3 regions of the Stenotrophomonas genospecies 5 genome follow, and region 3 is predicted to be linked to each of the others. Evidence: predicted binding sites of a transcription regulator. Region 3 holds the regulator's gene; each other region holds the start of a gene.
The links. Region 3 encodes FliA, which starts transcription of late flagellar genes. Its sites were predicted from a motif close to TAAAGTTTNNCNNNCNNNGGCCGATAA; they were not measured.
Positions count from the first base shown of each region.

Region 1: the regulator FliA is predicted to act here: its motif matches at 3,443-3,469, upstream of ACX9OW_RS10250 (methyl-accepting chemotaxis protein).
Region 2: the regulator FliA is predicted to act here: its motif matches at 7,177-7,203, upstream of ACX9OW_RS09975 (HDOD domain-containing protein).

Region 1 covers NZ_JBTMUW010000001.1:2,195,832-2,205,755, reverse strand. Annotated here, with positions in the region: gene ACX9OW_RS10275 (adenylosuccinate synthase) at 1-712, shown strand, start outside; gene ACX9OW_RS10270 (hypothetical protein) at 863-1,219, shown strand; partial or broken gene ACX9OW_RS10265 (hypothetical protein) at 1,292-1,555, shown strand; gene ACX9OW_RS10260 (M23 family metallopeptidase) at 1,658-2,299, opposite strand; gene ACX9OW_RS10255 (L,D-transpeptidase family protein) at 2,304-3,263, opposite strand; gene ACX9OW_RS10250 (methyl-accepting chemotaxis protein) at 3,499-5,625, shown strand; gene ACX9OW_RS10245 (hypothetical protein) at 5,681-6,472, opposite strand; gene ACX9OW_RS10240 (hypothetical protein) at 6,581-7,372, shown strand; gene ACX9OW_RS10235 (hypothetical protein) at 7,473-7,895, opposite strand; gene ACX9OW_RS10230 (catalase) at 7,931-9,924, opposite strand, start outside.
Region 2 covers NZ_JBTMUW010000001.1:2,134,261-2,144,184, reverse strand. Annotated here, with positions in the region: gene ACX9OW_RS10005 (acyl-CoA dehydrogenase family protein) at 1-585, shown strand, start outside; gene ACX9OW_RS10000 (hypothetical protein) at 645-1,055, opposite strand; gene ACX9OW_RS09995 (hypothetical protein) at 1,202-1,543, opposite strand; gene ACX9OW_RS09990 (thiolase family protein) at 1,666-2,841, opposite strand; gene ACX9OW_RS09985 (S8 family serine peptidase) at 3,025-5,853, shown strand; gene ACX9OW_RS09980 (Glu/Leu/Phe/Val dehydrogenase dimerization domain-containing protein) at 5,912-7,009, opposite strand; gene ACX9OW_RS09975 (HDOD domain-containing protein) at 7,290-8,372, shown strand; gene ACX9OW_RS09970 (phospholipase D family protein) at 8,376-9,924, opposite strand, start outside.
Region 3 covers NZ_JBTMUW010000001.1:900,875-910,798, forward strand. Annotated here, with positions in the region: gene motD (flagellar motor protein MotD) at 1-224, opposite strand, end outside; gene ACX9OW_RS04220 (flagellar motor protein) at 226-966, opposite strand; gene ACX9OW_RS04225 (chemotaxis protein CheA) at 1,068-2,900, opposite strand; gene ACX9OW_RS04230 (protein phosphatase CheZ) at 2,903-3,508, opposite strand; gene cheY (chemotaxis response regulator CheY) at 3,508-3,900, opposite strand; gene ACX9OW_RS04240 (RNA polymerase sigma factor FliA) at 3,958-4,701, opposite strand; gene ACX9OW_RS04245 (MinD/ParA family ATP-binding protein) at 4,698-5,585, opposite strand; gene flhF (flagellar biosynthesis protein FlhF) at 5,572-7,224, opposite strand; gene flhA (flagellar biosynthesis protein FlhA) at 7,370-9,475, opposite strand; gene flhB (flagellar biosynthesis protein FlhB) at 9,472-9,924, opposite strand, start outside.

The sequences.
Region 1 (9,924 bases), 1.3 Mb from region 3:
CGGCGAGTACGTCGAGCCGATGAAGTCCGACGTCGCCGGCATCCTGCACGACCTGCGCAAGCAGGGTAAGCGCGTGCTGTTCGAAGGCGCGCAGGGCGCGCTGCTGGACATCGACCACGGCACCTATCCGTACGTCACCAGCTCCAACACCACCGTCGGCGGCGCACTGGCCGGCGCCGGCGTGGGTGCCGATGCGATCGACTACGTGCTGGGCATCGCCAAGGCCTATGCCACCCGCGTCGGCGGCGGTCCGTTCCCGACCGAACTGGACGATGAGATCGGCCAGGGCATCCGCGACCGCGGTGCCGAGTACGGCGCCTCGACCGGCCGTCCGCGCCGCTGCGGCTGGATGGATATCGTCGCGCTCAAGCGCGCCGTGGCCATCAACGGCATCAGCGGCCTGTGCATCACCAAGCTGGACGTGCTGGACGGCATGGAGAAGCTGAAGGTCTGCATCGCCTACGAATACCGCGGCAAGCGTACCGAGTACGCGCCGCTGGACGCGCAGGGCTGGGAAGAGTGCACCCCGGTGTACCTGGAGTTCCCGGGCTGGAGCGAGAACACCCACGGCATCACCCAATGGGATGACCTGCCGCCGGCCGCGCGCGCCTACCTGCGTTCGCTGGAGGAGCTGGCGGGCTGCCCGATCAGCATCGTCTCGACCGGCCCCGATCGCGACCACACCATGGTCCTGCAGGATCCGTTCGCCTGAGGTAGCGCCGGGCCATGTCTGGCGTGGTGGTAACGCTGTTCAATTGAAAAAAGAGCGCCGCGACTCCCTGTGGGGTCGCGGCGCTTCAGTTTGGGCCGGTTTCATCTGTCGGCGGTGGCGCTGTCAAGTGCAGCCACGGAAGCCGACACCATGACCGCTCGCAAGACCCCGCCGTTCCATGTTGTTGAGCCCATCAACGACGACGCCAATCCCGCCGACGATCTCAGCACGTTCCAGGGCTGCCTCACCCGCATCCGTGATGGCGAGGGCTCCGATGGCATGTTGTGGCCGGAGGAGAACCTGTCCGACGGACGACGTCAGTCCTTGGCGCGGATCGACCGTGCGGCCGTGGGCATCCTCACCGCGGTGGAGATGCTGCATGCGGCCAACCGTTGCGCCACCATGGCGACGCCGCGCAGGCACCTGGACGAAGGTGGGGTGGAAGGGCTGTTCTTCGCCTGCCGCGAACTTGCCGAGCTGGTCTGCAGAGAAGTCAGGCCGGCCTGACCCCCTTCCGCATGTGCGATGCCTGGCCTCGCCATCTGGCGAGGTATCGGGTGGGTTCACGCGCTTCAGACTGACTTCCACGCTGGCGCGCGTTCGGGCGTGCCGGGCTCCGGCATCACCCGTGCTGGAATCGGTTGAGTCCGCTGGAATTGCCGCCTCGTACTTCGGCTATGGGCGCGGCGACGCACGTCCGCGCGGGCGTTCCTGGCTGCGGCTGACCGTGCTGGAGGTCTGTGGCCGTTCTTCTTCTGGCAGCCCCTGGCACTGCTGTTACTGCTTGCCGGTGGCGGGCTGGCGACCGCCAGCATCGCGCTGCGGCGGTGGCGACGCCGGTAGGCCGGGCCATGCCCGGCGGGGTACTTGTCAGATACCCAATACGGCTAGGATCGTGCCCAAATCGGGCATCACTGCGACTGGCTCTGCCACGCGGCACACGCGCTACCCTCCCGCCTGCAACAGCGGGTACGGATTGATCGATTCCCCCTTCCACCACTGCTTCTCCGGCCCCAGCACGTGCACTTCGAAATGCAGGTGCGGGGCCTCGGCGCTGGCGTTGCCGGTGCTGCCTACGTAGCCAATCACCTCGCCACGCTTGATCACCTGCTTTTCGGCCAGGCCATCGGCATAGCGTTGCAGGTGGGCGTAGTAGTAGCACCAGTGCCCGCTCGGCTCGAACTGGTAGATCGTCAGCCCCCCACGCTTGCTGTCGAACAGCTTTTCCACCGTCCCATCGGCCACTGCCAGCACCGGAGTTCCTGCGTCGGCCATGATGTCGATTGCATCATGCACGCGCCCTTCGCTGCGGGCATCGGTGAAGGTATCGCGCAGCTGCGAAGGCAGTACGCCCTGCACCGGCAGCAGCAGGCCGCTTGCCGCATCGGTGGCGCTGGACGGCGGCACCGCCGTGGGAGCCGCAGCGCCCACACGCGGCGTCGCAGCCGCAACCTCCGGCGCCGCAGCCACCGCAGGTGGTGCTGCAGGCCGGGCAACCGCTACTGGCTCACCCGCATCGCGGCGCAGCCACCAGCCCATTCCCACACCCACCAGCACGCCCAGCACGATCAACTGCGAAAGTCGCATCGGTTCACTCCTGCATCACCACGGGGACAGAGGTATCCACCGCATCGGCCACGCGCAGTGCATCCCAGTTGGTCATGCGCACGCAGCCATGCGATTCAGTCTTGCCGACATGCCCGGGTACCGGCGTTCCGTGCAGGCCATAGTGGGGTTTGGACAGATCGATCCAGACCCGGCCGACCGGATTGTTCGGACCGGGCGGCAGCGTGGCCTTCTTCTCGCCTTTGCGCGCATCCCAGAACAGCTTGGGGTTGTAGTGGAACGGCGGGTCGCGATGGACGCCGAGAATCTTCCATTCACCGATCGGCAGCGGATCGTGCTGGCTGCCGGACGAAACCGGCACCTGTGCGATCACCTTGCCCTGCGCATCCAGCAACTGAAGAGTGGAATCGGACTTGTCGACCACGATCTTCGCCGCCTTCGGCAATGCCGCGGGGGCGATGTTGGGCACCTGGATACGGCTGCCGGCCTTGGCCAGATCGACGCCGGGGTTGAGCAACTTCAGAAGGGCAGGGGACGCGTGGAAGCGTTCACCGAGCGCTTCCTCGACGCTGCTGTAACCCAGCGACTTCAGCTTTGCCTGTGCGGCGGGTTTCTTGGGAATGGACTGGAACGGACCGGCAACATCCTCGGCCGTCAGCGTGTAGTTGGCCAGCGGCGCGATCGTCTCGGCCTGGAGAGCCTCCCAGGTGCTGTCGTCCAGCTCTCCGCTCACCGTCAGGCCGTGTGCCGCCTGGAAGCCGGCCACGGCCCGATGCTGGTTGCTGCCGACTTCACCGTCGATCTCGCCCGGGGAGAAATTGGCGCGATCCAGCAACACTTGGGCGTGCAGCGGCGAGCGGGCTGCTGTATCGGGTCCGGCCTTCTCGGCAATGGGCTCCGGCAGCTGGGCCGGCGGCGGTACCTGCGCGAAGGCGGGCGACACCAGCAAGGACAGGGCGAGCAGGGCGGGGCGGTACACGGGCATGAAGATCTCCGGCAGATGGCAGCTCCACCCTGCCCGCAGAGGCTGCGCAGCCTCCGTGAAAGCAACCTGATGCCGGCATGAGCAGGGCAGCCCCGGCGTGGCTCAGGCCCTTGTCGCAGAAGTACGGGGCGGGGCCTCACCAAGGTGAACGGCTGCCGACGCCGGTGCTTGTTGCCGATCAAGATTGCCGGTGGCGCGGCCGATACGGGCGCATCCCCCCGTTTTGGATGTACCCATGGATTACTTGAGGAATGTCAGGGTTGCCTGGCGTCTTGGGCTGGGCTTTGGCCTGTTGCTGCTGCTGGTCGCCGCGGTGGTGGCCACCGGCGCCACCGCCAGTGTCGTGCAGAAGCGCGCGATGCAGCAGGTGGTCGACGTCAGTGTGGCCAAGGTACGCCTGCTGTCGCAGATGCTCGATGCCAACAACCAGATGATGGTAGTGCGCCGCGAAATGCTGATCCGCCAGGGCGAAGAGCGCGGCAGCGACGAGAAGCGCATTGCCGACCTGGTCAAGCGCTACGAGGCGGATTGGTCCGCCTATCAGGCCCTGCCGGGCGATGCAGAGGGCAAGGCCATCGCTGAAACCATCGCGGCCAAGCGCGCCCTTGCGCGCCCGCTCAACAAGCAGACCAGCGAACTGATGGAGCAGGGCGACTACCCCGCTGCCGTGGCACTGACCCTGGGGCCGGTGCAGGAAGCGGCCAACGGCTGGAACAAGGCGTTGTCCGAGGGAGTCGACTTCGAAGAGAAGGAAAGCCGCGAGGCCGCCGCCGAGGCGATCCGCCTGGGTGAACGCAGTCTGCTGCAGTTGCTGGTGCTGGGAGGCGTGGCCCTGCTGGTCGGCATTGCCGCCTCGGTGATGATCGGTCGCAGCCTGACCGGTCCGCTGGCACGCGCGGTGAACCTGGCCGAGCGCCTGTCCAAGGGCCAGCTGGACCAGGAATTCCGCCTCGGCGGCCGTGACGAGCTGACCCGGCTGGGCGAGGCGATGGCCAGCGTGCGGCAGAGCGTGCAGGCCGCCATCGGGGCGCAGATGCACATGGCCGAGCAGCACGAGGCGGGTGCGATCCGCTACCGCATGGACGCCAGCGCGTTTCCGGGCGATTTCGGGCGCATGGTGCAGGCCACCAACAGCCTGGTGGAATCACACGTGCAGGTGGAACTGCTGATGGCCGAGGTCATGCAGCGCTATGCCATCGGCGACCTCAGCCGCGACCTTCCGGACTATCCCGGCGAGAAGGGTACGCTGACCCGCACCCTGGCCGCAGTGAAACAGAGCCTGCTGGCAGTCAACACCCAGATTGACGACCTGGTCCGCGCGGCGCGCGCCGGAGATTTCAGCGTGCGTGGGGATGCCAGTGCGTTCCAGTATCAGTTCAGGGCGATGGTCGAGCAGCTCAACGGCATGATGGCCAGTTCGCAGGCCAGCATCGCCGACGTCTCCGATGTGCTGCGCGCGGTCTCCGGGGGCGACCTCACTGCGCGCATGGACGGTCACTACGACGGCGTGTTCGCCCGCATGCGCGACGATGCCAACACCACCACAGCCCAGCTGACCGGCATCGTGCGCGGCATCCAGGACGCTGCCGACAGCATCAACACTGCCGCGCAGGAGCTCGCCGCCGGCAACAGCGACCTGTCGCGCCGTACCGAACAGCAGGCCGCCAACCTGGAAGAAGCGGCGGCATCGATGGAAGAACTGACCTCGACCGTCCGCCAGAATGCCGAGCTGGCCCGCCAGGCCGACAGCGAGGCACACGCTGCCGGCGCGGCGGTGCGGGCCACCGAACAGGCAATGGCACAGATGGCATCTGTGATGGGAGAGATCGATCAGTCCTCGGCGCGCATCTCGGAAATCTCCACGGTCATCGATGGCATCGCCTTCCAGACCAACATCCTGGCCTTGAACGCTGCGGTGGAAGCTGCCCGCGCGGGTGAGCAGGGCCGCGGCTTTGCCGTGGTCGCCAGTGAAGTGCGCACGCTGGCGCAGCGTGCGGGCATCGCCGCCAAGGAGATCAAGGAACTCATCGAAGAGGCGGCAGGCAAGGTGCAGAGCGGTCTGGCGGTTACGGTCGAGTCGGAAGCAGCCATTGCCCGCTTGGCACAGGCCAGCGCACGCACCAACCAGCTGATGAGTGACATCGCTGCGGCGAGCAAGGAACAGGCGGCCGGCATCGAACAGGTCAATCAGGTGGTGGTGCAGATGGATCAGGTGACCCAGCAGAATGCCGCACTGGTGGAAGAAGCCACTGCCGCCAGCCGCGCGCTGGAAGAGCAGGCCAATGCGCTGACCGCGTCGGTCGCGGTGTTCCATATCGAGCAGAGCGGTGCAGTCCGCACGGTGGCAGCACGCGCGGCCTGACCGTCGGCAGCCGCCTGCAGGCCCGGGCCGCCACGTGTTCGCGCGTGGTGGCCGGTCAGTCCTGCATGCGGCGGATGCGGCCGTCCTCGATCTTCCAGATCACGTCCTTACCCGTGGAGACGTACAGCGGCGAGCGGGCCCACAGGCTCCAGAACACATGGATCTCGGTCGGTGTCGGGTCCTGCAGATGGGTGATGAACATCGCCGCACCGGGTGGCGCACGCTTCAGCTGGATGCAGCTGTGGGTGAAGGCGCGGTGGGAGACGATCCGGCCGCGGGCGATGTCGAGACGATGCGTGCCGCCCAGCGGAACTACGGCAGGATCGGTGGTGGCGGGCAGCAGGTAGACCGTCCACGCATCGGCGGCCGTACCGGGCGCCGGAAGAACCACGCTGTTGTAGGTCTGCGCGCAGGCGTCGAAGGCGCTGTTCAACGCCAGCGCCCGTGCGGCGGCAGCGCCGGCCTGGTAGGTCGTTGGCGCCGCTGGAACATCCAGAGTCTCGGTTGCGCCGGTCATCCTTCCCTGCGCGTCGGTGGCGGCCCTATACAGGACCACTGCGCCGTCGCCGATCATGCTGACTTCGTAGTGGCTGCCGCGCTGTTCGGTTATCCAGCCCCTTACCCGGGTGTCGCCGCGCATGCCCTGTTCGAGCAGGGCGTCGGTTGCGCGCTCGGCCGCCAGGTCGTGCTCGAACATCTGCCGGCCACGCGCTTCAGCCTGTGCGACGGCCTGCGCGGTACCCACATCGTCCGCTGGCGCGGCGGGAGCCCGCGCATTGCCGGAAACGGCCGGTGACGCGGCGCAGAGCCACGCCAGCAGCCCCAACATGCCAGTCCATCGTTTCATGGCCCTTTCCTCCGCTCTGCGCCCTGCGGCACCGTGGAGTATGCCGCAGGCCGGTGGTCTACCGCGCGCCACCTTTTTCGGCGATGCTCGCTGAAAAGGGGAGCGGGCATGGACAACAGGGAACCGGAAGGGACCTATGGCGATGTGCCGCGGGTGCAGGGCATCGAGGTGGCTGCGGCGCCACCGGAGCCGGAAGCAGCGACCGACTGGTCGATGCTGCCGCTGACCCGTGGTGATGATGACTCGGCGGTGATGCAGGCGCTGTCCCGCATGCGCCGTGAGCCGGCACTGCTGTTCACCACTGCCTATCTGCTGCTGTCGCTGCTGGGGCTGTGGTGCAGCTTCTGGTTCTACCGGGGATTCGAGCTGTCGATTCTGGATTACCTGCAGCCCAGCGATTTCCTGGTGGCCGGCATCCGTGACCCGGCCTATGCACTGCTGCTGGCTGCGGGCGTGCTGCTGGTGCTGCTGGTGAGCTGGCCGGACACGCTACGGATGCGCAATGCGGCCAAGCTCGAGCAACTGCGCGCACGCAACTGGGCATGGCGGGCGGTGCTCATGCGCTCGGTACTGACCAGCTGGGAGGGCGTAGGTCTGCGGCCGCTGACGGCGATGACCCTGGCCGTGGCCGCTTTCATGGCCATCGGCGCGGCCAACTACGTGCAGGTGCGGGGGCAGCAGATCCGCAACGAGGGACGTGGGGAAGTGATCCGCCTGCAGTTGAACGGCGACGCGGCGCCCTTGCCTGGCACCGCGCGCCTGCTGGGCTCCAGCAGCGCATTCCTGTTCGTCTGGTGGCCGCAGCAGCGACGGGCCGAAGCGATTCCGATCGCTGCGGTGCGCAAGCTGCAGGCGGTGGCCGTGGCGGCACCCGCGCCCAAGGGCCGGGCCGGCGATTGACTGAGCCGTGGCGCCTCCGGGTGCTCATGCTGCCCGGCGTGCGCCACGTCACCGTGCAGGGCCGCAGGCATCGTGTGCCCGCTGCGCTGCCGGGTGCATCTCAACCGCCTGCGCGGGTCCGCGCGGCCTTCTTCGCGGCGGTCGAGCGTGCCGCCTTCTTTGCCGCCCGGGTTGCCGCTGCCTTCTTCGCGGCCGCACTGCGCGTGCTGGCGGTGGACTTCTTCGCGGGCGCTTTCTTCGCGGCAGTCTTCTTTGCGGCCTTCTTCGCCGGTGCTTTTCCCGCAGTGCTCTTCGTTGCGGCCTTCTTTGCCGGTGCTTTCTTCGCCGCCTTCTTCGCAGTCTTCTTGGCGCCCTTGCGGGCACTGCCACTGCGCTTGCCTCCGCCATCCTGCTTGTTCACGGTGGCCCACGCGATGCGTTCGGCGGTGCTTTCACTGGCACCACGCTCGCGCTCGCTTTCCTCGATGTGTTCAGCCTGGCGCTTTTGCTTGTCGGTATAGGCGGATTTGTCTCCACGGGGCATGACACGTCTCCTTGCAGGCGATGGGGGTGAGGCCGTCAGGCCAGTTGCCGCAGCTTCGGTTCGCGGGCCCACTGGCGGGTGGCGGCGACGGCGAGGAAAGCGCCGGCATCGCCCGCGTCGACGATGCCTGCATCCTTGCCCACGCGCGCCGCCTTGAGCAGCATCCGGCCTCCTTCATCGCTGCCGATGGCCTTCAGGTGTGCCCACGCGGTGCTGGCAAATTCCAGCCCCGCACTGTCGCTGGACAGCCGCTTGCCGGCCTCCTCGCTGAGCACGATCGCGACCGCATCGAACACCGCCGATGGAGTCCCCGCCAGTTGCCCGTCGGCCGCTTGCAGCTTGCCGTTGCTCAGGGTGGCGCCGCCCACCTTGGGAGCCACCAGCTTCACCGCGGCGCCGGCCTTCTCTGCGGCCTTGCGCAGGCTGCTGATGACACCGGCATCGGAGCCTTCATCAAACAGGATGCCGATGCAGCGCCCTTGCAGGGTGGGTTTGTTGCGGCCGATCACGCGGACTTCCGGTGCGGGGGGCATGTCCTGTGCCGGCGTAGCAGTGGGCGCCGGGTCGGGCAGGGCGGGCAGCGCCAGTCCTTCCGCTACCCGCTGCGCGAGGGTTTCGTCGATGTTGCGCAGGTGGCTGACGGTACGAACCCGCACCTTCAGCGTTTCCACCTTGGACAGCTCGAATACCAGTGCCGAGGCCAGATGTGCCTGCTCGGGTGCTTCCAGGCTGCGGAAGAACATCCGTGCCTGGCTGTAATGGTCGGCGAAGCTCTCGGCACGCGTGCGCCCCTTGCGGCCGTCATCCGCGCTGGCATGGCTGCGGAATCCGGCCGGTGTCTCGCGCGGGCTGTCGTCCTCCAGCGAACTGGGGTCGTAGGCCACGCGGCCCTTGGGCACCTGCATCTGCATATGCCCATCGCGCTGGTGGTTGGCAAACGGGCACTTTGGCGCATTCACCGGGATCTGGTGGAAGTTGGGTCCGCCCAGGCGGATCAGCTGGGTATCCAGGTAGGAGAACAGCCGGCCCTGCAGCAGCGGGTCGTTGCTGAAGTCGATGCCGGGCGGCACGTTGGCCGGGCAGAAGGCCACCTGCTCGGTTTCGGCGAAGAAGTTGTCCGGCCAGCGATCCAGCACCATGCGCCCGATCACCTTCAGCGGCACCAGCGATTCGGGAATGATCTTGGTCGGGTCCAGGTGATCGAACGGAAATGCATCAGCCTCCTCTTCCGTGAACAGCTGCACCGCCAGTTCCCATTCGGGGAAGTCGCCACGCTCGATCGCCTCGAACAGGTCGCGCCGATGGAAATCGTTGTCCGCGGCCTGCAGCTTCAACGCCTCGTCCCACACCGTGGACTGGATGCCCAGCTTCGGCCGCCAGTGGAATTTGACGAAGGTGGAGTCGCCGGCCTCGTTCAACAGGCGGAAGCTGTGCACGCCGAAGCCTTCGATCATGCGCAGCGAGCGTGGAATGGCGCGGTCGCTCATCGCCCACATGATCATGTGCATCGATTCGGGCATCAACGAAATGAAGTCCCAGAACGTGTCGTGCGCGCTCGCTGCCTGCGGGAACGCGCGGTCCGGTTCCATCTTCACCGCATGCACCAGGTCGGGAAACTTCATTGCGTCCTGGATGAAGAACACCGGGATGTTGTTGCCCACCAGGTCCCAGTTGCCTTCAGGGGTGTAGAACTTCACCGCGAAACCCCGCACGTCGCGGGGGGTGTCGACCGACCCGGCACCGCCGGCCACGGTGGAAAAGCGGGTGAACACCGGAGTCTTCTTTCCGACTTCGCCAAGGATGCGCGCACGGGTGTACTTGGCCAGCGAGTGAGTGAGTTCGAAATAGCCGTGGGCGGCGCTGCCACGGGCATGCACGATGCGCTCCGGGATGCGCTCATGGTCGAAGTGGGTGATCTTCTCGCGGAGGATGAAGTCCTCCAGCAGGGTGGGGCCTCGTGGGCCCTGGCGCAGCGAGTTCTGGTTGTCGGCGACGGGGATGCCCTGGGCCGTGGTCATCGGGGGGTGCG
Region 2 (9,924 bases), 1.2 Mb from region 3:
GAATCGGAAGCGGCGACGGTGCTGTCGATGCGCATCGCGCGTGCGGTGGACCGTGCGTCCTTCGATGCCGGCGAGGCGGCGCTGGCCAGGCTGGGCACGGCGCTGGGCAAATACTGGGTGTGCAAGCGGGCGGCGACCTTCGTCAACGAGGCGCAGGAATGCCTGGGCGGCGCGGGCTATGTGGAGGAATCAATGCTGCCGCGCCTGTACCGGCAGGCGCCGCTGAACTCGATCTGGGAAGGCAGCGGCAACATCCAGTGCCTGGATGTGCTGCGGGCACTGGCCCGCGAACCGGAGACGCTGGCCGCACTGCAGGGCGAGCTGTCGGCGGTGGCTGATCGCGATGCGCGCTATGCCGCTGCGCTGCAGCGCTGGGTAACGACCCCGGCACCGGAAGAGTCGCAGGCGCGGATGTTCTGCGAGCGCACCGCATTGCTGCTGCAGGCGGCGCTGCTGCTGCGTGCACGCAGTCCGGTGGCGGATGCGTTCATCCGCAGCCGGCTCGGCGGTGAACATGGATGGGTGTTCGGCACCCTGCCGGCCGGGTTGGACCTGTCGGAAATCCTGGCGCGCGCGCTGCCGTAGCGTGGAATTCTGTAGAGCGCCGCAGCGTGGCTGCGGCGCTCTGCAGTACCGGACGCGGCTCAGTGCTTGGCTTCTTCCTTGGCCGCGTTCGCCTTCGCGTCATTTGCGACATCACGCGCCTTGTCGGCGACCTTCTGTGCGGCGTCCGCGGTCGCATCGCTGGCGTGTGCAGCGGCGTCGGTGGCGGCGACCTTGGCCTGGTCAGCAGCATTGGCGGTAGCGTCGGCCGCCTTGTCCAGCGCCTGCTGGGTATCGGCCGCCGCCTGCTCGGATGCAGCTGCCGTCTTGTCGGCGGCCTCGCGGGTAGCTGCGGCGGCCTGGTCGACTGCGTCACGGGCGGCGGCGCCTGCGCTGTCGGCAGCCTGCCGCGCATCCTGGCGGGCCTGTTCGGCTTCCGGCCCCTTGCAGGCGGCCAGGCCGATCAGCAGCGAAGCGGCCAGCAGGGACAGGGTCAGCGAGCGGATCTTCATGGCGGTCTCCGGTAGTGCACTGCGGCAATGGATGGGGACGCCAGCCTATTCACGCCCTTGTGAAGGCGGGGTCGCGGAACGCGATGCAAAGAAAAAGCCGCTGGCGAACCAGCGGCTTTTCCAGAACAGCGTGAAGAAAGAAGTTATTACTTCTTGGCTTCTTCAGCAGCGTCCTTGGCCTGCTCGGCGGTGCCTTCGGCAGCCTTGGCAGCGTCCTTGGCCTGTTCAGCAGCAGCGTCGGTAGCGGCGCCAGCAGCCTGGGCAGCGGCGTCAGCCGAAGCGTCAGCAGCGGTGGCGGCGGTGTCGGCGGCCTGCTGGGCAGCGTCGGCGGTCTGGGCGCCAGCAGCGGCGGCCTGATCGGCAGCAGCCTGGGCTTCGGTGGCGGCTTCGTTGGCCGAAGCAGCGGCGTCCTGGGCAGCTTCCTGCTTCGAGCAGGCGGCCAGGGCCAGAGCCAGGGACATCGCGACCAGCAGCTTGTTGATGCTCATTGTGTGAATCCTCGTCGTTAGATTAGGCAACGCGCAACTGCGCGCCGACAACATGATGACAAGCCACGTTTGGCTGTCAAGCGATCCCGCATTCATTTTTGCGAAATCGCAGTTAAACCTTTTTAAATCAATTCGATGGCAATTGCGGTCGCCTCGCCACCACCGATGCACAGGGTGGCAATGCCGCGCTTGCCACCGCGCGTGCGCAGGGCGTTGACCAGGGTCACCACCAGGCGTGCCCCGGATGCGCCGATCGGATGGCCCAATGCGCAGGCCCCACCATTCACGTTGAGCTTGTCGTGGGGAATGCCCAGTTCGCGCATCGGGGCCATCGCCACCACGGCGAAGGCTTCGTTGATTTCGAACAGATCCACCTGGTCCAGCGACCAGCCGGTCTTCTGCAGCAATGCGTGGATGGCGCCGATCGGTGCGGTGGTGAACCACTCCGGCTCCTGCGAATGCGTGGCGTGGCCGACGATGCGTGCCAGCGGGGTGATGCCGCGGGCCTTGGCGTCTTCCTCGGTCAGCAGCACCACGGCGGCGGCGCCGTCGGAAATGCTGGACGAGCTGGCAGCGGTCACGCTGCCGTCCTTCTTGAATGCCGGGCGCAGGGTCGGAATCTTGGCGATGTCCGAGCGGCCGGGCTGTTCATCGGTGTCGACCTCGACCTCACCCTTGCGGGTGGCCACCTTCACCGCGACGATCTCGTCGGCGAACGCACCGTTGGCCTGCGCCGCCTGCGCGCGCTTGACCGATTCGATGGCGTAGGCGTCCTGCTCCTCGCGGCTGAACTGGTACTTGTCCACGGCGCACTCGGCGAATTCACCCATGGCCTTGCCGTCGTAGGCGTTGACCAGGCCATCGTGGGCCATGTGGTCCACCGCCTGGAAGTTGCCGAAGCGGTTGCCGGTGCGCGAGTTGGGCAGCAGGTGCGGCGCATTGGACATCGACTCCATGCCGCCGGCAACCACGACCTTGGCCGAACCGGCTTTGATCAGGTCATGCCCGAGCATGATGGTCTTCATGCCCGAGCCGCACACCTTGTTGAGGGTGCTGGCACCGACGGACAGCGGGATGCCGGCGGCGATCGCGGCCTGGCGGGCGGGCGCCTGGCCAAGGTTGGCCGGCAGCACGCAGCCCATCAGGACTTCGGAAACGTCGCTGGCCGGGACACCGGACTGCTCCAGCGCTGCGGCGATGGCGGCCGCGCCGAGGGTCGGGGTCGGCACACCGTTGAACTGGCCGAGGAAGGAGCCGATGGCGGTGCGTTTGGCGGCGGCGATGACGATGTTGGACATGGCAATCTCGTTGATGCGTAAGCAATGTTCGGAAAGGAGACCGGGGGGCGTTGGATGCGCTCCGGTTTCCCGGCAGACTGCGTGGGGGTCGGCCCAAGTATAGAGGGTCGGGGATGGCTGCCGCTGGATGGCGCCGCATGCCCGCCGGGATGAAGGCGGGCCAACGTTCATGGGATGGAATCGATGGAACGCACGACGATGGCACGGTCGGTCCTGGCAGCGGCGCTGGCGATGGCGCTGACGGCGTGTGGGGGCGGAGGTGGCGGTGGCAACGTGCGCGTTGACCCGCCGCCCACCACGCCGCCGCCCGCACCACCGCCGCCGACCACGCCGCCCCCGCCCAAACCGCTGGAGCCGGCCTTCGATGCGCACCTGTCGGTCACCCATGCGGGTGCCGCGCAGGCCACCGGTGCCACCGGCAAGGGCGTGCGCATCGGCATCGTCGATTCGGGCGTGCAGCGCACGGCCGCCGCGCTGAACGGGCGGGTACTGGCCAACCTCACCTACATCGACCCTGCCCGCAACAATCTGGGCGTGGACGATGTGGTCGGCCATGGCACTGCCGTCGCCAGCCTGGCCGCGGGCGCAGCGGTCGGGCGCTGGCCCGGCGGCATCGCGCCCGGTGCGCAGATCGTGTCGGCGCGGATCATCTCCGACAAGCCGCCGGCGGACGACGGCAGCGGCCAGGGCAATTCCTTCAGCGGCACCCTCGGCGTGGCCCAGGTGCACCGCGACCTGATCAGCTACAACGTCAAGGTGATGAACAATTCCTGGGGCGGTCTGTACTGGACCGACCTGCCCACCACCGCCCAGGTCGCCGGCGAGTACCGGCCTTTCGTCATCAATCACGGCGGGCTGGTGGTGTTCGCCGCGGGCAACGACGCGCGCAGCGAGCCCAGCAGCCTGGCGGCATTGCCGGGCCAGGCGGGCGTGGCAGGCTCGCGGCCGGCTGCGGATCTGGAGCGCGGCTGGCTGGTGGCCACGGCCGTCGATCCCTACGCGCCAGACACGCTGGCCGGTTACGCCAACGCCTGCGGCCAGGCGGCACGCTACTGTCTGGCGGCGCCCGGCAGCGCGGTCTATCCGGATGACGCGGGCACCAGCTATTTCTGGAACTACGGCACGTCCTTCGCCGCACCTCTGGTGTCGGGCGCGGCCGCGCTGGTGTGGGAGCGGTATCCGTACTTCGACAACAACCTGGTACGGCAGACCCTGCTCGGCACGGCCAAGGACATCGGCGCCCCCGGCGTGGACCCGGTGTTCGGCTACGGCCTGCTCGACATCGGCAGGGCCATCAACGGGCCGGGACGTTTCGACTGGGGCGACGTGATTGCCAATGTCGACGCAGCATCCACCGGTTCGGTCTGGAGCAACGACATCGTCGGCAGTGGCGGCCTGGTCAAGCAGGGCGCCGGCGTGCTGGCGTTGACCGGCAACAGCAGCTACAGCGGTGCCACCCGCATCGAAGGCGGTGTGCTGTCGCTGCGCGACGGCGGCGTGATCCGTTCCAGCGTGAGCATCCTGCCGCAGGCCGATCCATCATCCAGCGGCCTGCAGTTCAATGGCGGCACGCCCCGCGTGGTCGGCAACGTGACCAACGGCAGCAGCGTGTTCCTGACCACCGCCAATACCACGGCGACCATCGAAGGCAACTACGTGCAGCAGGCCGGCGCACAGCTGATGATCGCGCTGGGGGCCAACGCGCTGCAGGTCACCGGCAGCGCCCGTCTGGACGGTGGCGTGCACGTCCACGGATTCGTCGATGGCTACGTGCCGCAGGACGGTACCCGGCAGGATCTGATCCATGCCGCCGCCGGCGTGACCGGCACCTTCAGCACCGCGGCCACATCCAGTGGCCTGCAGGGGCTGGCCCTGCTGCAGACCAGCTATGGCTATGACAGCAACAACGCATGGTTGAACCTGACCCGGATCAGTGTCACCGCCGCTGCGCGTGGGCTCGATGCCGGTGTGCAGACAACTGCGGCGCGGCTGGAAGGCGCGTTCGTCGAACTGGACGGCAACCACGCGTTGCAGGATTCGCCATTCGGTGGTGCAGCGGCCGGCCTGCAGCGCAGCACGGGCCTGGCGGCCACGCTGGAGAGCCTGTCCGGCAAGGCCCACGCGCGTGCCGAGGCGGCGACCTTCGACAGCATCGACATGTCGCGACGCGCGGTGGCCGCCCGTTTCGATCGCGTGCAGGCTCTGCCTGCGCTGCGCGGTGCCTGGCAGAGCACGTTGGGCGAGGCAGGGCAGGGCAGTTTCGCTGGCAGCGCCACCGACAGCCGGGGCTGGATGGCCGGTCAGGACGTGCCGCTGGGCAGCCATGGCCTGCTGGGCATGGCGTTCGGTGAAACACGCAGCAACGGTGGCAGTGCCTTCAACGGTGATCGCGGGCAGGACCGCCAAGCGCAGGCGCAGCTGTATGCCGGCTGGAGCGTTGGGCGCGGTTATGCACTGGCGCAGTTCGGCGCAGGGCGGTTCACCCGCGAACTGGACCGGCAGCTGCTGCTGGGTGCAGGTGCCTACGGCGTTTCCGCGCGCTACGGCGGTCGATTCAGCAGCGCCAGTGTCGAAAGCGGCTATCGCTTCGGCACCGTCGGCGCGTCGTTGACACCGTATGTCGGTGCCAGTGCCACGCGGGTGGATACCGCGGCGTTCAACGAGCGCGGCGGCTTCGGTTTCGGCCTGCGGGGTGAAGCCAATCGTGCGCAGCGCAGTCAACTGCTGGCGGGGCTGCGCGGCGAGCGTGGCTGGGGACGCTGGACGCTGCGCGGGCACGCCGAATGGCAGCAGCGCCTTCAGGGCGGCGCCGGGGAGTGGCAGGCCAGCTTCGTCGGTGTCGACGCGTGGGCACCGTTGCCCGGTGCCGACTCATCGCGTGGCAGCGCGCTGCTCGGGCTTGCGCTGGAGTCGTGGTGGGGACGGAGTGGCCGTCTGAGCCTGGGCATCGATCAGCGTGTCGGCGGTGATGACGCACGGCAAGCGGCGCTGCGTTACAGCGCCGGGTTCTGATCCATCATGGGGTTGCCGGCGCCCGGAGGGGCGCCGGGCCGAGGCCCGGCAGGGGCGGTCAACCGCCGCGCAGATTGCCCAGGCGCGGGGTGCTGCGGCCCAGCGGCATCTTCAGCTTGCCGATCGACAGGATGCGGCTCTCGGCGATTCGGTCGGCCGCACGTTGCGGCGCGATGTTCTCGCGCTGCGACAGTTCAAAGATGCGTGTCAGGTTGTGGTAGATGCTGCGGATCAGGCGCATCGCGCGCTCGCGGTTGTAGCCATCGATCTCCAGCGACACGTTCATCACGCCACCGGCATTGACCGCGTAATCGGGTGCGTAAAGGATGCCGCGCGCGTGCAGTTCATCGCCGATTTCCAGGCTGGACAGCTGGTTGTTGGCGGTGCCACAGATGATCTTGGCCTTGATCCGCGGCAGGGTGTCGGCATTGATCGAGCCTTCCAGCGCGCACGGCGCGAAGACGTCGGCATTCACTTCGTGGATCTCGTCCGGCTTCACTGCTTCGGCGCCGAAATCGCTGACTGCGCGATCGACCAGGGCCGCGTCCAGGTCGGTGACATACAGCTTCGCGCCGCGGTCGCGCAGCAGCTTGACCAGTTCCATGCCGATGTGGCCCAGGCCCTGCACTGCGATGCTGGTCTTGCCCACTTCCTCGTGGCCGAACTTGAAACGCATCGACGCCATCAACGCCTGCAGCGCGCCGTAGGCGGTGAACGGTGCGGGATCTCCGGAGCCGCCATGCACCTGGTGGACGCCGGTCACGAACTGGCTTTCCAGGTAGATGTTCTCCATGTCGTTGACGTCGGTACCGACGTCTTCGGCGGTGATGTAGCGGCCACCCAGCGAATCGACATAGCGACCGAAGGCGCGGAACAGGACTTCGGTCTTGTCCGCTTTCGGATCGCCGATGATCACCGCCTTGCCGCCACCGACATTGAGGCCGGCCAGCGCATTCTTGTAGGTCATCGTCCGGCTCAGCCGCAGCACGTCGGCCAGCGCTTCGTCGGTGCTGGCATAGGGACGCATGCGCACGCCGCCCAGGGCCGGGCCCAGGGTGGTGTTGTGGATGGCGATGATCGCCTTCAGGCCGGCGTCATGGCTGTGGCAGAACACCACCTGTTCGTGGCCGGTGGTGGCGAGGGTTTCGAATAGCATGGCGTCTCCGATGGTGCGAACGGCGGCGAACTGCAGCGAACGACCAGTGAACGGTAGGGTCCCAAAACAAAAAAAGCGACGTCGTCGGTGCAGGGGGACGGGTCGCGCGGCGCCATTCTAGTCCATTCCCCGAGTGTCTGCCGTCGACGTCGATGGGCACTGCGGGTTAAAGAAGATGAAAGCGCGGCCGATGCTGCGTCGATGGCCAGTGGCCGGATCGTGTGAAGAGACAGAGACGGGCCATGGCGAGCGCAGTACGACATCGACAGGATCACGGCCGGTGACGCTGGCCTGGGCACGCAGGGTACGCGGCTGGCTTGCGTCGCTGACCGGCGCGGCGCCGTCGCGTCTGTCGGCGGGGCCGCGTCAGGCGGTGGCCGCTGCGGCTGCCCGCCTGCAGGGAGACCCAGTGCCCCCGGGAGAGATCGCCGCGCAGCTGCAGCGTGGCCTGCACGCGCTGGCGCTGTACCCGCGACTGGCGGGCGAGCCCGGCCCTGTCGATGCCGCCAGCGCCGGACTGGCACAGGCGGTGGCGGACGCGCTGCAGGATCGCGACTGGGCGACGCGGCAGCTGCCGCGCCGGCCGCAGCTGCTGCCGCAGCTGATCCAGACCGTCAACGATGATGCCGCCTCGGCACGGGTGATGGCGGCGATCATCGGCCAGGATCCGGTACTCACGGGCAACCTGCTGCGTATCGCCAACAGTCCCGCGTACAAGGTGCACGAACGCCCGGTCGAGAGCCTGCAGCGGGCGGTGACCCTGGTCGGCACGGAAGGCGTGCGGCAGATCATCAGTGCGGTGCTGGTGCAGCCGGTGATGCAGGTTCAGTGCGAGCGGTTCCCGCAGTTCAGCACGATCACCTGGGAGCACGCCCTGCTGGCATCGCGTGCTGCTGCCGACCACGCACGCAGCGTGAACTCCGGCGATGCCTTCGCTGCGCAGTGGCTGGGCCTGGTGCAGGGACTCGGTGCGGCGCTGGTGATGCGCCAGCTGCTGCAGGAAGCCCAGGCGCGCGGCGAGGACGTGCAGCCGGCCCTGGCCCTGCAGCTGCTGCAGCAGTGGTCGTTGCCGCTGGCACAGCGGGTGGCCGCCGCCTGGGAGCTGCCCGACCCGGTGCACCAGACCCTGGCGGCCGACGCCTCGGGCCCGCTGTCCGACAGCCTGCGGCTGGGCAGCGCAGCGGCGGCGGCGAGCCTGCTGTGCCGGCATGGCCACGCCACCCAGGGCCGGATGCTGGCCCTGCTGGAGCAGCTGCCGTCGGCACCGCCCCATGCGTTGCGCTGGATCTGGCGGCGCCTGCATGGTCGCAGCGTGGAAACACTGGACGACGCCCCGCATGAAGGCGAGGCCAGGGCACACTGAGCGCTACAGCTGCGATTCCACCGGCAGCCAGCTGATGATCCGCGACAGCCAGCGCTGGCGCCGCGTAGCACCTGGCTCGTCCTCCACCCAGCGCGGCGGAGGCTCACGCTCCAGCCAGCGCAGCCGATCGCGGTTGTCCACTGCCAGCCACCAGCTGTGCCTGGCGTCGGCCAGGCGCAGGTACTCGTCGCGCAGCTGCGCGCCCAGCACGGGGTCGTCGAACAGCACCCCCATTTCGGTGTTGAGATAGGCCGAGCGCGGGTCGAGGTTGAAGGAACCGACAAAGCCACGGCGGTCGTCCACCAGGAAGGCCTTGGTGTGCAGGCTGGCCCCGCTGCTGCCGAACAGGCCTGCATCGCCCGCCTGGCCCTGTGCCTTCAGCTCATACAGGTGCACGCCGGCGTTCAGCAGGGGCACGCGGTAGCCCATGTAGCCGCCGTGCACGGCCGCAACGTCGTTGGCGGCAAGGGAGTTGGTCACTATGCCCACGTGCACGCCGCGCGACGCCATTGCCGAGAGCCCGTCCAGGCCCTCGTTGCCCGGCACGAAGTAGGGCGAAATCAACAAGGCCTTGCTGCGCGCAGACTCCAGTTCACCGATCAGCCCGGTAACGAGCCAGCTGCCGCGGTCGTCGTTGCGGTGTTTCATCGGCGGATCCGAGACGATGCGCACGGTGCTGCTCCAGTGCAGCGGCTCGGGGCTGGGACGCTGCCGATGGCGTGATTCGGCCACGCGCGCAAGATAGGGCCGGGCAGCATCGCGCTGCGCTTCATGGTCGGACTCACGCACCAGAAGGCGAAGCTGCGCGTCGGTATGGAAGGCCAGCGCGGAGACCGGAATCGCCGCCGGGCTGTTCCAGTAGTCGTCGAATATCCGGTTCGCCTGTGCAACGGCAGGGCCGGCGACCAGCAGGTCCAGGTCCTGGAAGTTCACATCCGTGCGCGCGCTGAAATACTCCTCGCCGATGTTGCGGCCACCGACGATGGCGACACGGCCATCGGCGATCCAGCTCTTGTTGTGCATGCGGTGGTTCACGCTGAAGAAGCGCTGCACCATCTCCACCATGCGCAGGATGCCGCTGCGGTTGCGGAACGGATTGTAGAGCCGGATCTCGATGTTCGGATGCCGGTCCAGCGCCATCATCAGCGCGTCCTTGTCCTTGGCATTCATGTCGTCCAGCAGGATGCGCACGCGCACCCCGCGCTCGGCGGCGTCATGCAGCGCTCTGGCCATCAGGTGACCGATCAGGTCGTCGTGCCAGATGTAGTACTGCAGGTCCAGACTGCGCCCGGCCTGCGCGGTGATCATCGCGCGCGCCGCGAATGCATCCATGCCATCGCCGAGGAAGGCCACGCCGGATTGCCCGGGGTGCGCCTCCTGCAGCGGCACGACCTGCTGGTCGATGCGGGTCTGCGCCGGTTGCAGCGGCAGTACGTGCGACGGCTCACCGTGCGCCTGTGGCGTCAGGTGGTCGGCCAGCAGCAGTCCGGACAGGACCAGCAGCAGGAGGATGGCGAAGATGATCGCAACGACGCGCAACAGGCGTCGCCAC
Region 3 (9,924 bases):
CCCTGCACCTGCTTGTTGCCGACCTGCACCGGATTGATGGTGCGCGGCGCGCCACCAAAGGCATCGGTGAGCGCATCGGCCATGATCCGGTACTTGCCTTCGTTGATCGAGGAGATCGCATACATCACCACGAAGAAGGCCAGCAGCAGCGTCATCAGATCGGCATAGGGGATCGCCCATGCTTCATGGTTGGCGTGCTCTTCGTGGTGTCTGCGGCGGGCCATGTCAGTGCAGGAAGCCGGACAGGTTGGTTTCGATGTTCCGCGGGTTCTCGCCCTGCGCGATCGAGATCAGGCCTTCGATGACCATCTCGCGGTCGCGGCTGTTGTGGGCGATCACTCCCTTCAGCTTGGCGGCGATCGGCAGGAACAGCAGGTTGGCCGACGCGATGCCGTAGATGGTGGCGGTGAAGGCGGCGGCGATGCCATGCCCCAGCTTGCTGGGGTCGGCCAGGTTCTTCATGACGGCGATCAGGCCCAGCACCGCACCGATGATGCCCAGCGTCGGCGCATAGATGCCCATGCCCTCGAAGACCTTGGCAGCGGCCTGGTCACGGTGTTCCTGGCTGCCCAGCTCGATCTCCAGCATGTGCCGGATCGATTCGGGCTCGACGCCATCGACCAGCAGCTGCAGGCCTTTGCGCAGGAACGGATCCTGCTGCGCTTCCACCTGCGCTTCCAGGCCCAGCAGGCCCTGGCGGCGGGCGATGTTGCTCCACTCGACGATCTGCTGGATCAGCTCGCGACGATCGCTGTGCGGCGGGCGCACGACCCAGCGCACGATCCGGAAGGCATGCCTGAATACGGCGGGTGCGGTGTGCAGCAGGATCGCGGCGATGGTGCCGACGATGACGATCACGAACGCCGCAGGCGACCACAGGGACGCCAGTCCGGCGCCCTTGAGGATGCTGCCGCCGACCAGTGAGGCCAGGGCGAGAAAGAGTCCGATGAGGCTGAGTCTATCCATGGGTCCGGTATCGGCGTGTGTGAATGGGACTTGAGACACCGGTCGATCGCGTACAGACGGTAGTCACAGTTTCTGGTTCGCCAGGCATGGCCCGGCGAGCGTCATCGCAGGCCATCCACGTCGAGGATGAGGGCCATCCGGCCATCACCGATCAGCGTCGCACCGGCGTAGCCGCGCAGGCCGCGCAGGGCCTTCGGCAATGGCTTGATGACCACTTCCTCGCGCCCACGGACCTGGTCCACGACCAGGCCGAAGCGCGCCTCGCCGGCCTGCAGCACCACGATGGTGAGCAGCGCCGAGGCGGCCGGCGTCACATCCAGCCACTGGCGCAGATCGACCAGCGGCAGGGTGTGCGAGCGACGATCCAGCACCGCCCGGCCATCGAACCAGCCCAGCGAGGTGCGCGGTGCATGCAGCACTTCCATCACGCGCGCCAGCGGCAGCGCATAGACGTCCTCGCCGGCCTGCACCAGCAGGGTTGGCAGGATCGCCAGGGTCAGCGGCACGCGGATCAGGAAGCGGCTGCCCCGACCCAGTTCCGACTGGATCTGGATCTGCCCACTGAGCTCGCGGATGCGCGACTGCACCACATCCATGCCGACGCCGCGGCCGGAGATGTCGGTCACCTGCTGCTTGGTGGAGAAGCCGGGCAGGAACACCAGGTGCAGGCATTCCTCGCTGCTCAGCCGGGCCGCCGCCTCCGGGTCGATCAAGCCCTTTTCGCGTGCTTTCGCGCGCAGTTTTTCCGGATCGATGCCGGCGCCATCGTCCTGCACCTCGATGCTGACGTAGTCGCCTTCCTGCTGGGCCGACAGACGCACGTGGCCCATGCGTGGCTTGCCCTGTGCTTCGCGCAGATCGGGCATCTCCACACCATGGTCGATGGCGTTGCGGACCAGGTGCACCAGCGGGTCGGCCAGGGCCTCGACCAGGTTGCGGTCAAGCTCGGTTTCGGCGCCGACCAGCTCCAGGTCCACTTCCTTCTTCAGCGAGCGGGCAACATCGCGGGCGACCTTGGGGAAGCGCGAGAACACCTTGCCGACCGGTTGCATGCGCGTGCGCATCACTGCCGACTGCAGGCGCGCGGTGGCGATGTCCAGGGTCGACACGGCGCGGTCCAGTTCCTCGTCGCGCAGGCGCGCACGCAGGGTCTTGAGCCGGTTGCGCGACAGCACCAGCTCGCCGATCAGGTTGACGATCGCATCCAGCCGCTTGGTATCCACGCGCACGGTGTGCTCGGCCTCGGCCACCGGCTTGTTGGCCGCGGGCTTGGCAGCGGCGGCCGCGGGGCGCGGTGCGGGCAGTGCAGGCGCAGGCGCCGGCGGAGCAGCCACGGGTTTCGCGCCGGGGGCGGCGCCGCCGTGCAGCTGGTCCAGCAGGGCTTCGAACTCATCCTCGCTGATCAGGCCATCGTCGGCCTTGACCGGCGTCGCCACTGCGGTGGGGGCGTTGCTGCCGTGCAGCTGATCGAGCAGGGCCTCGAACTCGTCGTCGGTGATCAGGTCACCGGCAGCGGGCGCGGCTGCTGTGGGGGCGACAGCAGCCGGCGCAGCAGTGCCGTGCACGTCGAACTGGGCGATCAGGTCCGGCGGGGCATAGCCGGGTTCGTTGCCGGAAGACACGGCATCCAGCATCGATTGCAGGTAGTCCAGAGACTGCTGTGCGGCATCGAAGTGATGCGGCTGCAGCACCGCCTGGCCAGCGCGGGCGGCGCCCAGTGCCTCTTCGGCGGCATGGCACAGCTCGACCATGGCGGTGATGCCGAGGAAGCCGGCGCCGCCCTTGAGCGTGTGATAGCCACGGAACACGGCGTTGAGCTGGTCGGCGTCCTGCGGCGCCTGTTCCAGCGACACCAGCTGTTCGCCGAGGCGATCCAGGATTTCCTGTGCCTCGATGATGAAATCGGCGGTGATGTCGTCGGATACCGCGCTCATGCTTACAGTCCCAGGTCCGACAACAGGTCGTCGGCGTCGTTCTGAGAGACCGCGTGGCGGTCCAGTCCCTTCAGTGCCGGTCCGGCCAGCGCCGGATCGGTGCGATGCTGCTCCGGTGGCAGGCCCAGCGCGCCAAAGCCTTCGTGCACGCGGCGGACGATGCCGACCACGCGACGGATGATCTGTCCGGTCAGGTCCTGATAGCTCTGGGTCAGGGCAATCTCGGTCAGGTTGTGGCGGATGCGTTCCAGCTGCGCATCCTGCCCCGGCTGCAGGCCTTCGGCGCGCAGCTGTTCGGTGAGGCTGCGGCACTCTTCGGCCAGGTCCAGGGTGCGGTGCGTGGCCTGTTCGGTCATCGCCACCACATGGTCCAGGCGCGCGCAGGCGTCGTCCAGCTCGCCCGCCTCGCTGGGGACGGTCGGCAGTTCGCCCAGGGCCTGGCCCAGTTCGCGGGCCAGCCGTGACAGGCCGCTCATCATCGGCTGCGTGCGTGCGGCCACCAGGGCGTCGATGCGCTGGCGCCAGGCGCTCTCGTCGCCGGATTCGAGCGCGTCGAGGGCTTCCTGCAGGCGCAGGACGAGGGCGTTCTTGTCGACCGTGGCGTCCATCAGGCGCTGGCCGCCAGGCGTTCGAAGATCTTGCCCAGTTTCTCTTCCAGCGTCTGCGCGGTGAACGGCTTGATGATGTAGCCGTTCACGCCGCTCTGCGCCGCTTCGATGATCTGCTCGCGCTTGGCCTCGGCGGTGACCATCAGCACCGGCAGGGTCTTGAGCTTGGCATCGGCGCGGATCGCCTTGAGCAGTTCGATGCCGGTCATCACCGGCATGTTCCAGTCGGTGACCACGAAGTCGAACGGCTGGCTCTGCAGCATCGACAGTGCGGCATGCCCGTCCTCGGCTTCGGCGGTGTTGGTGAAGCCCAGATCGCCCAGCAGATTCTTGACGATGCGGCGCATGGTCGAGAAGTCGTCGACGATCAGGATGCGCATGTTCTTGTTCAAAGCGGAGTTCCTTTGTTGTTCAGTCGCCCGCGGTGGCCGTGGCCGCCGCAGGCATGTTCATTCTTCAAGCCCGGCATCCGCGGCCTCGAAGATCTTCAGCCGGCCGCGCAAGCGCAGCACGGCCTGGCCGTGGATCTGGCAGACGCGCGATTCGCTCACGCCGAGAACCGCGCCGATCTCCTTCAGGTTCAGCTCCTGCTCGTAGTACAGCGAGAGCACCAGCTGTTCGCGCTCGGGCAGATGGCCGATGGCCTTGCCCAGTTCGCGGCCGAACTCGCCACGTTCCAGGACCTGCTGCGGTGTCGGTCCGCCCTGGGCGACGGTGTCCAGTTCGCCCTGGTCTTCGATGCGCGATTCCAGGCTCAGCACCTGGCCGCGCGAGGCGTCCTCCATCAGCCGCAGGTATTCGGGCAGTGGCATGTCCATGGCCGCCGCCACCTCGGTGGCACTGGCTGCACGGCCCGTGGTCTGCTCCAGGCGGCGGATGGTGGCGGCCGCATCGCGGGCGCGCCGATGCACCGAGCGCGGTACCCAGTCGCCGCGGCGGATCTCGTCGATCATCGAGCCGCGGATGCGGATCGAGGCATAGGTCTCGAACGAGGCACCCTGGTCGGCGTCGTAGCTGCGCGAGGCTTCGATCAGGCCCATCATGCCGGCCTGGATCAGGTCGTCCACTTCGACGCTGGCCGGCAGGCGTGCGGCCAGGTGATGGGCGATGCGCCGCACCAGGTCCGAGTGCTGGGCGATGACCTCGGTCGCCGCCGAGCGCTGGACTTCCCTGTACTGGGCCGCGCCTTTCATGCTGCCACCCCGCGTTGCTTGAGGATGCGCTCGAGGAAGAATTCAACGCCACCGCGTGGCTCGGTGGGGGCCTGCCAGCGGGCGGTGCGACGGGCGATCTCGGTGATCGCCAGCGCCGCCGGGCTGGATGGATAGGCCTTCACCACCGGCTGCTGGCGCTGCACCGACAGGCGCAGCCAGTCATCCTGCGGCACGCAGCCCAGGTAGTTCAGCGAGACATCGGCAAGGAACTTCTCGCAGACCCGGGTCAGCTTTTCATACAGCACGCGGCCCTCGTTGGGGTCGCGCACCATGTTGGCCACCACCTGGATGCGGTCCACGCCGCGCTCGCGCGACAGCACCTTGATCAGTGCGTAGGCGTCGGTGATCGAGGCCGGCTCGTCGCAGACCACGACAACGGTGTCCTGTGCGGCCTGGCAGAAGGTCAGCACGCCATCGGTGATGCCGGCGGCGGTGTCCACCACCATGATGTCCAGCTCGCGTTCCAGTTCGGAGAACACGTTCACCAGGCCGATGTGCTCGGCCGGGGCCAGCTCGGCCATGTGCCGCCGACCGGACGCGGCCGGCACCACCAGCACGCCGTTCGGACCTTCGACGATCACGTCTTCCAGCGAGCAGCGGCCGGCGACCAGATCCGCCAGGGTGTGGGTGGGATTCAGGCCGAGGATCACGTCGATGTTGGCCAGGCCCAGGTCGGCGTCGAGCAGCAGCGTGCGCTTGCCCATGCCGGCCAGCGCCACGGCCAGGTTGGCCGAGACGTTGGTCTTGCCGACGCCGCCCTTGCCGCCGGTCACGGCGATGGTGCGCACAGGGCCGAGCGGCTCGCTGCGGGTGGCCGACAGCGGGAAGGTCTTGGTCAGCTTGGCGTACTCACGCGACGGCATGGTTCAACTCCGGGTTGCAGGGCATATCGGCCGCTCGGCGCAAATCTTCAAGGCGAAGTACAAGATTGGCCGCGCTGGCCCGGTGCAGGTCGTCCGGAACGTCCTGGCCATCGGTCACCCAGGTGATCGGCAGCGCGTGGTCTACCGCCACTGACAGGGCGTTGCCGAAGCGGCCGGTCTCATCCAGCTTGCTAAGCACCAGGCCCTGCAGGTTGGCCGCGCCGAAGCGGCGCACCACCTCGTCCATGTCGCCAAAGCTGGTATTGGCCGGCAGCACCAGCAGAGTGCGGACCTGGCGGGCGGCACGCAGCCACTGCAGCTGCGCGGCCAGGGCGCGGTCGCGCGGGCCCAGGCCGGCGGTATCGATCAGCACCAGCTTGTAGTCCTTCAGGCGCTCCAGCAACTGGTCCAGGTCGGTACCGCTGTTGGCTTCATGCACCGCGATGCCGAGCTGGCGGCCATAGCCGTACAGCTGCTCGCGGGCACCGATGCGCAGTGTGTCGGTGGTGACCAGGGCCACATCGCGCGGCGCGTGCTTCTCGGCGAAGCGCGAGGCGAGCTTGGCGATGGTGGTGGTCTTGCCGGCCCCGGTTGGACCGACCAGAGCGATCACGCCGCCTTCTTCCAGCGGATCGACCGGCGCGATCGGCAGCCTGCGCGAGATCAGGCCCAGCATCAGCCCGCGGCCCCGGTGGGCTTCGGTATCCAGCGGTATCTGCATGGCCACATCGCGGGCCAGCCCGGCATCGAATCCGTACTCGTCCATCAGGTCCAGGGCGGTCGCCCGCACCGGGCAGCCGCGCAGGCGCTCGTCGGTGAAGCGGTTCATCTCGCGCTCGATGACCTGGCGCATGCCGGCCACTTCGTGGCGCAGCTGGCGGATCTCGGCATCGTCCTGTGCAACCACCGTCAGTACCGGCGCCGGGGCAAGGAGCGGCGCCGGGGCCGGCGCGGTCTCCGCTTCAGCGGCAGCGGCAGGGGCTGGCGTGGTCTCGGCAACGTCCTGCGCGTACGGCGGCTCGGGGTGCACGGACTCGGCCTGCGCAGTGGCCGCAGTGGTGATCGGCAGCGGCGGCGGCAGCACTGCCGGCGCGGGGGATTCGTGATGCTCGTCCTGCGGCGGGTCGATCAGGAAACGGGCGCGGTTGGCGGGCGCCGGTGCGGGAGCCACGACGGCGCTCGCGAACGGCGCGAAGATCTGCTCCGGCAGTGCCGGATCGTTGACGGTGGCACGCGCCAGGGTGGCAGCGAAGCCGGAACTGCCGCGGGTGGGCACGATCTCGTCCGCACTGTCCAGGGTGCGGCCGGTGGCACCGACGGCCGCGCGGGCGAGGGCGGCCACGGCCGATGTGGTGGCGGTCACCGGCTGCTGGGCCGGTGTCGCGGAGCGGCGGCGGGTGACTGCGGCGATCACTGCATCCGCGGCGGTGCGCGGTTTCGGCGGCGGCGGAGCCACGTCGCGCCGCGAGGCTTCCAGCGCGCGTTGCACCGCGCTCTCGTCATAGTTGGCTGCGGCGACGATCTCGACGCCTTCCTCGATCCGGCGGTTGGACAGGATCACAGCATCGGGACCATGTTCCTTGCGCACCAGGTTCATGGCCGAGCGCATGTCGGCGGCGACGAATCGTTTGATTTTCATGCTGTGGTCACGGGACGGGGACGGCGGGGTGGTGGTGGGAGAACGCGGGTGGTCGGTGGTCTGCACGGAACGGGTTCCCCTTGGCATCTGTCTGTTGCGGTGGTTCGAAGGTGGTGTCTGTTTTCTGACGCATCGGTGGGCGGCGTCAGCTGATCGTTCCGACCAGCTTCAGGCGCTTGTCCTCCGGCACTTCGCTGTACGCCAGTACCGACAGCGACGGAACGCTGTGACGGACCAGGCGTGCCAACGCGGCACGTACCGGGCCGGGAACCAGCACGACCGCGGGCTCGTTGCGGGCTTCCTGCTTGCTGACACATTCGGCCAGACTCTGATGCAGTCGCTCGGCAAGCCCGGGTTCCAGCGCGGCGCCGTTGCCCTGCGTGGACTCCTGCAAGACGCGTTCCAATTGCGGGTTGAGGGTGAACACCGGCAGCTCCGCCGACATTCCGGCGATCTCCTGCACGATGAAGCGGCCGAGCGCGGTGCGCACTGCGGCGGTGAGCGTGGCCGGGTCCTGGCTGGACGGCGCGTGCTCCACCAGTGCTTCGGCGATCTTGCGCAGCTGGCGGATCGGAATGCGTTCCACCAGCAGGTTCTGCAGCACCCGCACCACGGCCGACAACGGCAGCGCCTTGGGCGTCAGATCTTCGACGAGCTTGGGTGCGCTCTTGGCGAGGTTGGCCAGCAGGTGCTGCACCTCTTCGTGGCCCAGCAGCTCCGGCGCATGCTCGCGGATGAGGTGGGAAAGATGGGTGGCGACCACGGTGGCCGGGTCGACCACGGTGTAGCCCATGGTTTCGGCCTGGGCGCGCTGGTGCGGCTGGATCCAGGTAGCGTCCAGGCCGAAGGCGGGATCCTTGCCGGCGATGCCGTCCAGCGGGCCGAGCGCACTGCCGGGGTCCAGCGCCAGTTCGCGGTCGGGATGGATCTCGGCGGTTGCCACCGGCACGCCATGCACCAGCACGCGGTAGCCGTTGGCCGGCAGTTCCAGGTTGTCGCGGATGTGCACGGATGGAATCAGGAATCCCACGTCCTGGGTCAGCTTGCGCCGCACACCCTTGATGCGTGCCATGAGTTCGCCGCCCTGATTGCTGTCCACCAGCGGAATCAGCCGGTAACCGACCTCCAGCCCCAGCGGGTCGACCGGGCGCAGTTCGTCCCAGCTCAGTTCCGCGGTGGGGGCCGGCGCCGCCGGTCGGCCCAGCGCACTGACCGCGCCGGGGTCGCTGCCGGCAGCGTCGCTCGGGGCCGGGGCCTGTCCCTTCCGGTACAGCTTCCAGGCGATGAAGCCGAGAATGGAGGCAAGCGTCAGGAAAGCGACGTTGGGCATGCCGGGCACCAGGCCGACCAGGCCGATGATGCCGGCCGTGATGGCCAGGGCACGGTACTGGCCGAACACCTGGCCGGTCATCGCCTGTGCCATGTCCTGCGAGCGCGAGGCACGGGTGACCAGCATCGCCACTGCGCTGGAAACCAGCAGGGCCGGCAGCTGCGCCACCAGACCGTCACCGATGGACAGCAGGGTGTAGGTCGCAGCGGCATCGCCGAACGGCATGCCATGCTGCAGCACGCCCACGGCTAGGCCACCGAGCATGTTGATGAACAGGATCAGGATGCCGGCAATCGCATCACCGCGGATGAACTTGCTGGCGCCGTCCATCGCGCCATAGAAGTCGGCTTCCTCGCGGACCTCCTCGCGGCGCAGCTTGGCTTCTTCGCGCGTCAGCAGGCCGGCGTTGAGATCGGCATCGATGGCCATCTGCTTGCCGGGCATGGCGTCGAGGATGAAGCGCGCGGTCACTTCCGAGACACGGCCGGCACCCTTGGTGATGACCACGAAGTTGATGATGGTCAGGATGGCGAACACCACGATGCCGACCGCATAGTTGCCGCCGATCACGAATTCACCGAACGCGGCGATGACCTTGCCGGCCGCGTCGTGGCCGTTCTGGCCATTGAGCAGGATGACGCGGGTGGAGGCCACGTTCAGTGCCAGCCGCAGCATGGTGGTGACCAGCAGCACGATCGGGAAGATGGTGAAATCCAGCGGGCGCTTCACGTACACCACCGCCAGCAGCACCATCAGCGAGATGGCGATGTTGAAGGTGAACAGCGCATCGAGCACGGGCGCCGCCAGCGGCACCACCACCATCGCCAGCAGCGCCAGCACGATCAGCGGTGCGCCGAGGCCCTGGCGGATCATCTCCAGCAGCCGGCGGGTGTTGAATCCGGACGAGGCCTGCGCGCTCATGCCCGGCCTCCCTTGCCGAATTCATCCACCTCGATGTGCGGGGCGCCCGGCATCGGGCCGGTGCGCCAGGCGCGCAGCTGGTAGACGTAGGACAGGACCTGGGCCACGGCCGAATACAGTCTCACGGGGATTTCCTTTCCGAGTTGGCCTTCCCGATACAAGGCGCGTGCCAAAGGCGGGGCGGAGACGATGGCGACCTTGTTGCCATCGGCCACTTCACGGATGCGCAGGGCGGTCTCGTCCACGCCCAGCGCCACCACGGTGGGCGCGTTCATGGCGCCGCCCTCGTACTTCAGGGCCACGGCGTAGTGGGTCGGGTTGACCACCACCACGTCCGCGGTGGGCACCGCTTCCATCATCCGGCGGTTGGCCATCTGCTGCTGGAGCTGGCGGATGCGGCCCTTCACCTCCGGGCTGCCTTCGCTTTCCTTCATTTCCCGCCGCAGTTC